2 regions of the Paenibacillus marchantiae genome follow, and region 2 is predicted to be linked to the other one. Evidence: riboswitches for the same ligand, from Rfam matches in the RefSeq annotation. Region 2 holds a riboswitch; the other holds the start of a gene.
What was found. A riboswitch is a leader RNA that binds a small molecule or an ion and turns the genes downstream of it on or off. The one in region 2 is predicted to bind ZMP and ZTP.
Positions count from the first base shown of each region.

Region 1: it holds a riboswitch for ZMP and ZTP, as region 2 does, so the genes downstream of both, PTQ21_RS20535 (bifunctional 5,10-methylenetetrahydrofolate dehydrogenase/5,10-methenyltetrahydrofolate cyclohydrolase) here and PTQ21_RS02485 (TIGR01440 family protein) in region 2, are expected to answer to the same signal.

Region 1 covers NZ_CP118270.1:4,519,984-4,523,394, forward strand. Annotated here, with positions in the region: gene PTQ21_RS20530 (DUF817 domain-containing protein) at 1-430, opposite strand, end outside; gene PTQ21_RS20535 (bifunctional 5,10-methylenetetrahydrofolate dehydrogenase/5,10-methenyltetrahydrofolate cyclohydrolase) at 643-1,494, opposite strand; ZMP/ZTP riboswitch at 1,546-1,627, opposite strand; gene PTQ21_RS20540 (stalk domain-containing protein) at 1,709-2,521, opposite strand; gene PTQ21_RS20545 (MarR family transcriptional regulator) at 2,789-3,271, shown strand; gene PTQ21_RS20550 (nitroreductase family protein) at 3,283-3,411, shown strand, end outside.
Region 2 covers NZ_CP118270.1:508,063-511,473, forward strand. Annotated here, with positions in the region: gene PTQ21_RS02480 (serine hydroxymethyltransferase) at 1-994, opposite strand, end outside; gene PTQ21_RS02485 (TIGR01440 family protein) at 1,228-1,821, opposite strand; ZMP/ZTP riboswitch at 1,963-2,044, opposite strand; gene PTQ21_RS02490 (low molecular weight protein arginine phosphatase) at 2,161-2,733, opposite strand; gene PTQ21_RS02495 (manganese efflux pump MntP) at 2,858-3,411, opposite strand, start outside.

The sequences.
Region 1 (3,411 bases), 3.0 Mb from region 2:
GAAAATCGGGAATAAAATGATGTGTGAAAAAGTTGATATAGATGGCTCCTCCTAACAGAACCGAAGATGCAAACCCAGGCCAGCCTGTCATGTCCATACGCAATCTGCGCCATATTTGGCACATAAAGCTTGCTACACTTGCATACATAAATCCGCTATAAAGGGGAACGCCAAAGAGCTTGGTATAACCAGGCTCAGGGTATGACCAGGATCCCATCCACACCTTATACATCTCCAGTACCAATCCAATCACGTGAAATATACATATGACTTTGATTTCATCACGTGTTTCCAATCCGCTCCGGTACATAAGGTATTGTACTGCTAATAAAACAAGCAGAATGGCATCATAGCGATAAAGAAAGGGTATCTGAATTACGCTAGAAAGGGCCAACGTTCCAAAGATCGCCACAGGAAAAATGCAACTCATCGCCTGATGATAACCAAAATGCAGGAGCTGTACTAAAGGTTTCAAGTTATGTTTATCTCCTTCCTAAGCCTTGTTCATAATAATATAGATATGGTCCGTTTGTAAAAAGAGAAAAAAAGATCTATATATTTTCTTATTTTCAATTCGAGCTTATTCAAAGACAAAACAGGCCCCTCGTCAACTGGAGGGACCTTGTTTTTTGGCTAATTCAATTATGCATTTTCAGACAGCTTGTAGGCAGATTTAATCGTATGTTCAATGAGCGTCGCAATCGTTACAGGACCAACACCGCCCGGTACAGGTGTAATTGCTGAAGAAGGAACAAAGCAAGCTTCGTAGTCCACATCTCCGACGTTGCCTTTGTTATAACCTGCATCAATAACGACAGCACCTGGTTTAATCCAGTCTCCTTTAACAAAGAGCGGTTTGCCCACGGCTGCAATTATGATATCGCCAAGCTTCACGATTTCTTCCAGATTCACGGTTTTGGAGTGGCAAGTCGTCACCGTTGCATTCCGGTTGAGCAGCATGGCTGAGACAGGTTTGCCCAGAATTGGACTTCTTCCGATGACAACTGCATGTTTGCCCTCGATCTGAATATTGTAGAAATCCAAAATGCGCATAATAGCCTGTGGTGTACAGGAAGGGAATTCTGCGTCTCCAAAAGCATTAAGTGCAAAACCGAGAGTCGTAACACCGTCAACGTCTTTCTCGATACTAATGGCATCAAAAGCTGCTCTTTCATCGATATGATTCGGGACAGGGTGCTGAAGCAAAATACCGTGTACGGAAGGGTCATCATTTAGCTTGTTTATTTCTTGAATTAATTCATCCGTGGTGGTATCCGCAGAAAGAACGACCTTAATGGATTGCACGCCTAAGCGAGCACAAGCATTTCCTTTCATACGCACATAAGTCGCTGAAGAAGGATCATCTCCGACGAGAATTGTAGCGAGACAAGGCTGAATGCCTTTTTCCTTAAGAATGGCAACCTTCGAGGCCATGTCTTCCTTCATAAAATCTGCTACCGTTTGTCCATTCAAGATCAGTTTGTCAGTACTCATTTTCACATCGCCCTTTCAACATAAAAAAGAGGCAAGGAAATAAATATTCCTTACCTCTGCCCAGGCGTACGGCTTATTACAAAACCATATGCTCCCTCACGGTTCACCGTGTTCGCCAGTTACATATGATCGTTTAAATTGTTTAGATTGATAGTACTTGAAAAAGCAAAATTGTTCAATAGTTAATGGATTTCTCTTATAGAGAGAGATGATCTTAAGGATTAAGTATCTCGTCTATTAATGAAAATTCAACACGATCTACTTTCCAGCCCTTATTTGTATAGACGAGTGTGGCACTTCGGTAGAGTGTTTCCTTGTTACCGTAAACGGAACTAGAACCCGAGTATTGACTTAATCTAGCTGTATTACTGTCAGGGTAAGTCAGGCTGGATTGGCTAATGATTTTGAATTTAAAGTCATATTCCAGCCCTTTATCCTGAATAATTTGATTGATAAAACGATCTGTAAAATAGGTGCTAAAGTACGTCCGAATTTGCTTAATCGACGACAGATTTGTCGCTTCATTTAATTTGTCAACGAAGATTTGCTGTTGTTTGGCCGTTATTCTCTTTGTATTGGGCACTTGCACTTTGGGTTTTGCCATCGTTACCTGTAGTTGCTTACCATCAAGAGTAATAGTTGCTTGGCTGGTTTGTTGATTCCATTGCACGTCAGCGCCTAAAGTTTGACTGATAAACCGCGCCGGGACATAGGTGGTGTTATCGTTTAATTCCGCAGGAACATCCAGAGAAACTGCCTCTTGGTTAACCAATATCTTTTTAGAGTTAATGGTCAAAAGTATTGTCGTTTCACCTTTGGTCATGGTGATATTTTTTAGTTCTTTGTTCCAGTTAACTTCCGCTCCCAAGTTTTCGGACACTGCCCGTAACGGAATTAGAACACGATTATTTTGTAGCATGCCAGTATCCATTGTGATGTACTGGTTTGCAGCTTCCCCGGTAGCCGCAAAGCTCGGCAGGATGAGCAGAGTCGTTGTCAGCAAGGAAATAGTGATTTTTTTAAACATAGGCTCCTCCACTAAGGATTAATTATTTGAATATGTAGACGTTATCAAAATAGAAAATGTTTCTGTATGTAAGATGCCATTCTCCAAGCAGTAAGGTAGCCTAGGGCTTAATTCTAATTTTTTTCTTTTACCAGAGGAAATAGTTGATAACTGTTCTCACTCGTGATATATTGTTAACAAGTAAACTATTTCAGATTAATTTCCTGAATTAGCATAATCATTCAAGGTTTTTTTATTGTTTATAAGTAAATAAGGAGCGATTGAAGAATGGATTCAAACGATCGAACAAAACAGTTACTGTATGACCAATTTATCCGGTTTTTACATGTATATGAGAATCACAAGGATACGGAAATTGAACATTTTCTAAGTATCGCCCAGCGGGAAAGCATGGACAAAATCCCTCAGCATTTGACCGCGGTTCATATGATAGATTGCATTGGCAAGCATGAGCCTATAAACAACACAGGTATTGCTGAGGCGATGAATTTGTCCAAAGCGAGTATTACCAAGATCGGCAACAAACTGCTGGAGGAAGGATTCGTCAAACGTACGAAAATGAATGACAACAAAAAGGAGAGCTACTTCCGGTTGTCACCGCAAGGCAAAAAGATCTTTGAACTGCATGAACGTTTACATGTACTTGAGGCTGAACGGTTCTATCGTTCTTTGGACAAATATTCGGAACCGGAGCTGAAAATAATACTTCAATTTCTTCAAGACAGCAGCATGGATATGGAATCCAGATAAACTGAAGGAGAGTGAAACACTTGAGTCTGGCAGAATTGATCAGGGAACGCAGAAGTATTCGTAAATGTAATTCTACACCGGTGGAACAGGAGTTGGTTGTTGAATTGCTGCACAAGGCTACACGGCTTCAACCATCTGTT
Region 2 (3,411 bases):
CAAGTACATGCTCGGCTTCTTTACCTGTGATATTCACGCTGCGTGTGTCGATCAGCATCAAGTGGTTGTCTGTACCGCCGGATACGATGTTCAATCCTTCAGCAATCAGCGTTTCAGCCAATACTTGTGCATTTTTTACCACGTTTTGTGCATACGTTTTGAACGAAGGTTGCAGTGCTTCACCGAATGCTACCGCTTTGGAAGCAATCACGTGCATCAGAGGTCCACCTTGGGAACCAGGGAATACCGCTTTATCAATCGCTGCTGCCCAAGCTTTGCGGCACAAAATCATACCACCACGAGGTCCACGCAACGTTTTGTGAGTTGTTGTCGTTACGAAATGCGCATGTGGAACCGGGCTTGGATGCAAGCCTGCAGCTACCAGTCCTGCAATGTGAGCCATATCCACCATGAACAAAGCACCTACATCATTAGCGATGGAAGCAAGCTTTTCAAAATCAATGATACGCGGATATGCACTTGCACCTGCAACGATCATGCGAGGGCGATGTTTAAATGCCGCTTTGCGCACTTCATCATAATCAATCAGGAATGTATCTTCTTGTACACCGTAAGCCACGAAATTGTACAGCAATCCGGAAGCATTAACCGGGCTACCATGTGTGAGGTGTCCGCCATGCGCAAGGTTCATACCAAGCACAGTATCACCTGGTTTCAAAGCCGCAAGGTATACTGCCATGTTCGCTTGTGCACCGGAGTGAGGTTGAACATTCACATGTTCTGCTCCAAACAATTCTTTGGCACGATCACGCGCGATATCTTCTACGATATCCACATGCTCACAACCACCGTAGTAACGTTTGCCTGGATATCCTTCAGCGTACTTGTTAGTAAGTACAGATCCCATTGCCTCAATAACCGCTTCGCTTACGATATTCTCGGACGCGATCAGCTCAATGTTGTTTTGTTGACGTTTCAGTTCAAGATTCATCGCTTCCAGTACTGCCGGGTCATTCTTGCGCAATTGTTCCATGATTAAATTCCTCCCAGTTATAAGTGAAGTTATAAAGCGAAACTACAGTGGTTACACTCCTGACTTCGATTGCATCACCATCTTCCGATCGCTGTTATCCCCAGATTTTTCTGAACTCCCTTATAATAAGGGGGAAATCCGGGGATAAAGGCGAACGCTTTGCTTCTTCAGATTGGTGTTGCACTCTCCGTTTTCGTGTAAAGTCTAATTTGGCTTTAAATAGGTTGAAGATATCAGTCACAAAATGTCGAATCTGGTTGCTCTTCCATACGATACACTGCACGCTCGCCGCCAATCAACTTCGGACGGGTCAGTGCTGTAGTTACACGGGCATCACCGATGTAGCGGAGTGCTGTTCTGAAAGGTACTGCCACATGCCGCAAATGCATGCCAATCATCGTCTCCCCAATATCCAGTCCCGCATGGGCCTGCACATGTTCAGCCAGGCATGGATCGGTCAGCGAGCGATACGCTGCGGATGCCATGGAACCACCTGCTTTGGGCACAGGTACTGCACCCACTTCAGTCAATCCAAGACGTTTAAGCAGTGAACGCTCCATAACCAGCGCACGGTTCAGGTGCTCACAGCATTGGAATACAACATCAAAACCGAACTCCTGCTGCACCTCGCGTATACCCGCAAGAAGCTGCTGCGCTACTTCAACAGCACCGCTTGTACCAATCCGTTTGCCTGCAACTTCACTTGTACTTGTACCGATCACAACGATCTGTCCAGGTCCAAGCTGTCCGGCAAGCGCCAGTTCACGCAGAATGGATGTGGTCTGTTCATGCAATCCGGGTTGTTCCGAATCTAACTCAATAGTCATCCTATCGCCTCCCGATAAAATCATGCCCGGCTTCCTCTTGGCTGCCCTTGGTATTCTCTTGTATGGCATTTCAGGTACTATTATAGCGAATAATCAGATGAAAGACGAAAAAAAGAGCAGTCTGCGGGTAACGCAGAATTGCTCTTTTGCCCAGGCGACCGGCCGTTTGTTCCGGTGCTCCATCGTGGTTATGCCCACTTCGTCGCCAGTTACACCGGATCCCTGTTTTCCCATTCATCATAAAACAACCTGCGTTTAAAATCAACGGGTAATTTACATCCCATGTACGTTTTTTATATGGAAATCTATCGGTACCTGGGAATGATTAAACGAATCCAATTACTCCAACTTGTCCAAAAGTCTGTCGAGCGCAGTCCGAATCTCTGCCGCAGCGATGTTGTAATCGTCGCGACTTCCGCCAAACGGGTCCGAAATATCAAAGCTCGGAATGCGTTGTCTAATCTCGATTGCCCGCTCACGTTCAGATGCCAAAATCTCCTGACCTAGCGCACGTTTCATTTCGAATGTCGCAAACAGGCTGTCCAATTCCTGAAGATCATTCAAGACTTGCTCGTCATTTTCCGCATACTCTTTCAAGGTATACGTCTTGTGTACCGAGTCAGGAAAAACCTGCATGACATGCTGTTTATGACTGCGTGTTAACGTGAGAATCAGGTCGGCCCAGCCGACTAGGTTGGAGCTAAGAAGCGTCGAATGTGGGGGTCCCTCAACGTTGTGATCCCTTAATACGGCCTCCGCATGACGGGAAATGGGCATGCCCGTTGTTGCGGCTACACCTGCGGAACGAACGTCCACCTGAATGCCCCGCTCAGACGCCAGTTTACGTAAAAGTCCCTCCGCCATGGGGCTGCGACATGTATTCCCTGTACATACAAACAAAATATGTTTCATTGTGGTTAGCCTCCCCATTTTGCAAATGTTGTCGAATCATGTTTGAAACTCCATCTGAACCAATGAAACTCTTAATTATATATTGAAGACTGCACTAGGCTGTAATTATGGTTAACGTCGTTTTTTAAAATATAAACAAAAGTCCAAAAGCGAGCAAGATCGCTCCGCCGACCGCTTCTCCGTAATCCCCCATGTTCTGGCTCACACGCCGTCCCAACATCAGACCCATGACGGACATTGCTCCACCACAGACACCAAAAGCCAGTACCGTTAACACCAAGTCACTGCTGAACATGCCGAGCGAGACTCCAACGGAAAACGAATCCACACTGACACTCAGTGAGAACAGTATCACACCGAGCAAAGATCGATGATCCACCAGTTTGGTATCTCCCTCCCGGAAAGCGTTCAAGATCATATGGGCGCCGAGCAGGACCAGCAGACCGCCAGCTGCATACGTCGTAATGTCACCAAGTAAGGAACTGACATATTTGCCCGTATACATGCCGATGAGCGGCATGATGATGTGAAACAGGGCCGTTACGGTACTGATTCGCAATACATCTCTCATACGAATGCCCTTCATGCCAATCCCGATGCCGAGTGAGAACGCGTCGAGTCCGAGAGCGACGGCCATAATCAAAATGGTTACCAACTGCCCTACATGGGCAGACACAT